2 regions of the Vibrio mytili genome follow, and region 1 is predicted to be linked to the other one. Evidence: riboswitches for the same ligand, from Rfam matches in the RefSeq annotation. Region 1 holds a riboswitch; the other holds the start of a gene.
The links. A riboswitch is a leader RNA that binds a small molecule or an ion and turns the genes downstream of it on or off. The one in region 1 is predicted to bind lysine.
Positions count from the first base shown of each region.

Region 2: another riboswitch for lysine. It lies ahead of tet(35) (tetracycline efflux Na+/H+ antiporter family transporter Tet(35)); the one in region 1 lies ahead of lysC (lysine-sensitive aspartokinase 3).

Region 1 is NZ_CP110481.1:2,565,410-2,568,835, reverse strand. Features, by position in the region: gene metH (methionine synthase) at 1-68, shown strand, start outside; gene lysC (lysine-sensitive aspartokinase 3) at 138-1,490, opposite strand; lysine riboswitch at 1,597-1,774, opposite strand; gene ONE56_RS11810 (pyridoxal-phosphate-dependent aminotransferase family protein) at 2,004-3,125, shown strand; gene ONE56_RS11805 (PglL family O-oligosaccharyltransferase) at 3,202-3,426, opposite strand, start outside.
Region 2 is NZ_CP110481.1:1,154,348-1,157,773, reverse strand. Features, by position in the region: gene ONE56_RS05405 (hypothetical protein) at 1-520, shown strand, start outside; gene tet(35) (tetracycline efflux Na+/H+ antiporter family transporter Tet(35)) at 659-2,260, opposite strand; lysine riboswitch at 2,562-2,719, opposite strand.

The DNA.
Region 1 (3,426 bases):
ACGCAGAGCGAAAAGGTTGGGATAGGCTTGAAGCAGAAAAATGGTTGGGGCCGAACATCAACGGCTAATCTCAATCACTGTAAACAAGCGATCGGAATGAAATGGGCTGCCAATGTGCAGCCCTTTGTTTATCTAAATTATTGCTCAAATAGCTCAGAATGTAATTTTTGAATGACTTGTTTTGAATCTGAACTGCTGACCAAGAAGCATAGGTTGTGGTGGCTCGCTCCGTAACAAATCATACGTAGATTAAAGTCATCTAAGGTGCTGAATACTTGTTTCGCGTAACCTTTAGTATCGCTCATGTTATTGCCGATTAGAGCGACAAGGCAAAGATCATGTTCGACTTTAACCGTACACAACGTTTCTAGCTCTTCTCTTGCTGCTTGAGGTAATTGCGGTGCTCCGCCTGCAGTATCGGTTTGATCTAATGTTAAAGAAACACTGATTTCTGATGTCGTAATCAGATCCACAGAGATTTTGTATTTTGCCAAAATTTCGAAGACTTTGGCCAAAAAGCCGTACGCTTGGAACATATTTGCACTGCGCAATGTCACCATGGTTTGATTACAACGTAAAGCCAAAGCACGAAATAATGGTGAACTTTCTACTTCATGACGTATCCAGGTACCACCTTTTTCGGGTTCTTTTGAAGAGCCCACAAAGACCGGAATATCGTGACGAAGTGCAGGCACCAATGTCGAAGGATGCAGGATCTTCGCACCAAAGTTCGCCATTTCTGACGCTTCGCTAAAGCTGATTTCTGGGATGGGGGATGCTTTGGGTGCAATGCGAGGATCGGTAGTATAGATACCCGGAACATCCGTCCAAATTTCCAGACCTGAAGCTTTCACACCTTCTGCAATCAGTGCGGCACTATAATCACTGCCACCACGTCCCAAGGTTGTCGTGTTTCCTGATACATCGGAACCGATAAAGCCTTGTGTAACCACAACTGACTGCTGACATAGTGGGACAAGTTTTTCTTGCGCTAACTGAGCAATAGATTCTACATCGGGCTCAGCTCGGCCAAAGTTATCATCTGTTCTTAACACATCGCGTATGTCAAAACGCACAGCATTAATGCCGCGCTCACGCATTAGTTGAGCAAGAATGTGCGTTGACATCAGCTCCCCACATGCCACTAAGTGATCCGTTAATTTGTTGCTTGCTTGAATTGAAGCAGCTTCCGCAAGGCTAGTGACCGTATCTAAAATGGCATACACCTCAGAAGAGGTCTGTGCAGAGTCTTTTAGTTGTGAAAGAATCGCGTCATGAATGCTTGCAAGTTGTTGTAGCAACTCTGTGCGCTTCTCTTGATCTTGAACACCATTCGCTAACGCTACAAGCAAGTTAGTGACACCAGAGCAAGCACTGCTAACGACAAGGCGAGTATCTGGATTGTTTTCAATAACGGCGGCACAACGGCTCATTGCTTCGAAATTAGCAACACTGGTTCCACCAAATTTAGCTACATTAAATGCGCTCACTATGTTCTCCCACGACTTCCTAATAAAAATAATACACACGTCCAATGTATGTGAGGAAAGGAACAGAGCAAAAAGAGAGGAATTTAGAATGGTATATAAAAAATGTACCCTCAGAAGCTCTTCACCAGACGGCACTGATGACAGTTGATGGGATTCAACCCAAGTCAACCGACAAGCCAAAACCACAACTTTGGCTTACCTCGGCACTACTCCCCCTGAATGATTGGTATGGGAATTGCGGTTCCACAAATCATCTACCTGGGTAGTGCTCCTCTTCTACATAAAGCTCAAACATTGAACGGTTTTAGGTGTTCAATGTCAATCACTATTTCGCCCTTTCCTAGTGTTTTTTTGTTTATGAATCTGTGATGCTGGTCCGACTTCTATACTTACGGCTAATTGCCGAGTTCTGAAAAATCCATTAGTGTGAGTTTTAATGCCCGATACCTCATCTAAATTCTAAAAAATAATTGTTCTCGTTCGGGCCCAAATGACGTCAAACAAGGAGCTGCTATGACGATCCAAAGCTTTATTCCCCCTCACCGTATCTTAATGGGACCAGGTCCTTCCGATATCTACCCGCAGGTTCTGCAAGCTTTAAGTCGGCCAACGGTGGGACATTTAGACCCACTCTTTATTGCCATGATGGATGAGCTCAAGCAGTTATTAAAATACGCATTTCAAACAGAAAATGATTTTACCATTGCAGTTTCTGCCCCTGGTAGTGCCGGGATGGAAGCGTGCTTCGTTAACTTGATTGAAAAAGGTGATAAGGTCATCGTATGCCGCAATGGTGTGTTTGGTGATCGTATGCGTGAAAACGTCATTCGTGCGGGAGGTGAAGTGGTAGTGGTTGACGACGAGTGGGGGAATCCCGTTTCAGTCGATAAAGTCGATCAAGCCCTTCAGCAGCATCCTGATACCAAAATCTTAGCATTTGTTCATGCAGAAACGTCAACAGGGGCCGTCAGTGATGCACAAGCTCTTGGCCAACTAGCGAAGCAGTACAACGCTCTATCCATTGTTGATGCAGTTACGTCATTGGGTGGTGTGCCACTAAAAGTGGATGAGTGGCAGTTGGATGCCGTTTACTCGGGGAGCCAGAAGTGTTTGTCATGTGTGCCAGGTTTATCCCCTGTGACTTTCTCGGCGGCTGCAATAGAGAAAATTCAATCGAGAACCACACCAGTACAAAGTTGGTTCCTCGATCAAAGTTTGGTACTAGGTTACTGGAGCGGTGAAGGAAAGCGCAGCTATCACCATACTGCGCCTGTTAACAGCCTTTATGCTTTACATGAAGCTCTATTGATACTAAAAAATGAGGGGCTTGAAAATGCATGGGCACGTCATCAGAAAATGCATGAAAAGCTTAAAACAGGTTTACAAAAACTGGGCTTTGAGTTCGTCGTTGAAGAAGCGTACCGTTTACCTCAACTGAACGCGATTTATGTGCCAGAAGGTATTGATGAAGCGAAAGTTCGCACGCATTTGTTAGCAACGTATAACCTAGAGATTGGCGCAGGACTAGGCACCTTGGCTGGGAAAGCATGGCGAATTGGGTTGATGGGCTACGGGGCACGTGCTGAAAATGTGGCTTTATGTCTAAAAGCGTTGGAAGAGTCCCTGACTCAATAACTGCATGTTATACCGAGCAATTCTATAAGGTCGGTTGTACAAAAAAGCGAAGGCGGTGCTCTTCGCTTTTTTGTTTTTACTTCGTTGTTGGTTGTGTCATTGATTGTGCTGGCGAAGCTGGCTGCGCATGTGACGGCGGTTGGTAATTGACGTCACTAAAATCAATGTTAGGGAATAAGAATTGTGCCTCAGCGCGTATTTGTTCTGCTTTGCTGCTGTCATCCAATCCTTGGTAAGCAAGAATCAAGTTATTATAAAAAGCAGGCCGTGGTTTGTCTTTGATGATCTTAAGCGACCAATC
Region 2 (3,426 bases), 1.4 Mb from region 1:
ACTTACTGAAGCCGATCGAGTTTATGTCAATGGACTAACTTATGATGGTCAACCAGGTCCTTATCAACACCCTAGCGCCTACTTTGGCGCTGGTGATGAACCATTCGACGGTGAATTCATGGACGGCACTGCTGTTGCTGCAGCCTTCTCCGACGGTTCAGTCATATGGGGAGCTGGCACTTGGCAGTCAGAAGTGTCGCACTTCCTAACCGACAACAATGGTAATGCGGATCTTAACGACCATAAAGAACAGTTAGCGCAACAGCTCCTGGCGTTTATCTTTAACACTCGTCATCGCCCTGTTGACTCTGGCTTGAGTCCAGCGACCAAACTTTGGTTCGGCGGTGAATGGGTCTCTGTTCAAGACATTATCGACAGTGCAATTGCTGCATGGCAGGGTTCTGATATTTATCAAATCAATCATATTAAGACCCTATTGGACGGTATGAACAATAATGATGCGGTTGAAGTACCAGTGTCATCACCAGAGGAGTGCCCTGCTGCTTATCAATCCTACTAGTTAACCCCAAACGCGATTTTGCCCCCCTCATCTAAATCGCGTTCAAAAAAAGCTCCGCTAGTTACTAGCGGAGCTTCCTCTTTAAAACAACTCGTTGTTAACCTGAATGCTTCAGGCTATCTAAGTGGCGGATTTAGATTATACGTTCTGGTATGACGCCATCTTTGATCTCGACATCCATGAGAGTACTGTACATACCACAACAAACGAGATTGAAGCTGCTGCAAACGAGATAGCAATTGATGCGGTCATACCCAAAGCAATAAAGCCAATACAGGAAACCAAAGCCACAGACAGCGCATACGGCAACTGGGTGGAAACGTGATCGATGTGATTACAGCGAGCACCGGTGGATGACAAAATCGTCGTATCTGAAATAGGTGAACAGTGGTCGCCAAATACAGAACCTGCCAATACTGCGCTCAACATCGGCAACATAAGAGCAACGTCTGTAGCACCGGCCATGTCACCTGCGATAGGTAGCATGATACCGAAAGTTCCCCAAGACGTACCGGTTGAGAATGCCATTAATCCAGACAGCAAGAAAAGAATCACGGGTAACCAATGCGGATTGATATTACCTTGAGCCAAGGTTGACAGATATGAGCCCGTTTTCATGTCACCAATTACAGAACCTATCGTCCAAGCAAACACGAGGATCAAAATAGCGCCAAACATTGATTTTGCACCAATCCATAGTGTGCGCCCAATTTCGCTCATCGGTATACCCTGTTTAACAACAGTAAATAAACCCACAGCTAGACCGAATAAACTACCGTAAATAAGAGAAGTACCGACATCCGTATTCTCAAATGCGCCAAGCAATGCGAATGATTGACCATCAGCGGCCAAAGCTTGGCCACCGGTGTAAAGCATAGAAGCTACTGTGGCAACAATGAGCGTGACGATTGGAAGTACAAGATCAGAAACTTTGCCCTTTTCACTTTCACGAATATCCAGCTCTTCATTAAGATCATGTGCTTCTTGTGCATCGTTTTCTTTGTCATGATCAAAGCCCCGACCTTGCGAGGCTGAGATTTCATGCTCACGCATCTTACCAATATCTAAACCAAACCACGCGACCGCAAACACCATCAGCAAAGCGAACACGGCGTAAAAGTTCATCGGAATTAAACGAACGTAAGCGCCGAGCGCTGAATACTCAGTGATACCGTGAGAAACCAAAATACCGCCAATGATAGTAATAATGTATGCGCCCCAGCTAGACGCAGGCATGATCACACACATTGGAGCTGCGGTTGAGTCCAAAATGTAGGCGAGCTTGGCACGAGAGACATAGAAACGGTCGGTAACCGGACGAGAGATAGCGCCAACAGCAAGGCTATTAAAGTAGTCATCGACAAAAATGAACACACCTAAACAGGCCGCAAGAAGTTTAGAGCCGCGTTTACTTTTCACTCGAGACTGTGCCCATTCCGCAAACGCACGAGTACCACCGGATAACGTTAGCAAAGCGGTTGTCATTCCCAATAGAATAAGGAATCCAACAATACTCATATTCCAAGTGTTTAAGCCACCATCTTCAATAAAAACAGAAGTAACTTTCGAGCCAACATAACCAGCACTATCACCAATAGACCAGCTGTTAAGCAATATCGCGCCTAGCACAATACCAACGCCTAAAGAAATGAGTACACGTCGAGTTAGAATCGCTAATGTCAGTGCAACTATCGGTGGCAATAACGAAACAGGAGATGTAGAAAAATCGATTAAATTCATGATCTTCAAAAACCAAAGTTTGGCTAGAGATCTACTGCAGACAAGCCACACTGCTTAAAGCCGTATACATAAAGACAGCGTGCTCTGTTGAACATAGCGACAGGGAAGTGAACACTCCACCCAACCCTACAGTAGCGCTCCATAGTTTAAAAATATATATCCAAAAAATGTAACAGTAATCGGCTTGAGGCAGGTTAACTTGGTTTGCAGGCGCGGCAACAACGATGCTCTGAGTTCGAGCCTCAAGTCGTTGAAAGTATGCAAGCCAAGATAACCCAATCAAAACCCTGTATTCTGACTTTTTGGGCATAGCACTATGGCAGTGTTGTTCCTTTCGGAGACAACCCCAGCAAATTGCGTTGATGGGCAATGTGCTTCGGCAACCTTCGCCTTTCACTAATATTCTTTGGCATCACCCCAATAATAGCTACTCTTCGAGATTGCGCCTCTACGGCAATAACAAACAATGAACCGTTAATTACACAAATTAACAACAAATTATCTGCTATGTTGCTTCAGGTGGGCGTCATTGTACTTATCGTGAGTACCAATGCAACATATCAAACCTATTTAGGCGAACAAATGACCACACGACTGCCACCTCCTACTCTCTGTGATATATATTCTCATCTACAGAACAGTTCAATCCTTAGACATCGACTGATAATTTATTTGTATAGGGGGATTAGTGAGTTATTTTCTGTGTACTAAAAGGTAGTTACAATTTTCGCTACTAATCCTCTAACGTTACTCTGTTTAGATTATGCAACTCCGCTATCCAGACTGCACGTCAGATAAATCTTACAATAACGGCAAAAAGTGTTGTTAATACATTCATTACTATCAACGTTCAAAAAAATCATAAATAAAGCGTCTGTTTTCATTTTTGGAAGTATTATACCCAAGTAACCTTTAGATGTTCTCACCAAGAACGAGTTTTATTCGGTCCTATCCTGCGTTACTGATTCACTACGTAGAATGACTATGTCTTCAAATCAGTGCCTTGCCTAAGAAGGAATAAGTTCTCGCTGAGCCAGCACTTTGAGATTACTTGGCATAGATAACACAACTTTTTATGTCTACTTTGGTTGCTTTATAGTTAATTAATATTAATAGCGTCAAAAAATGGCCAAATTTAAACAAAAACATGATTTAGTATTTGCACA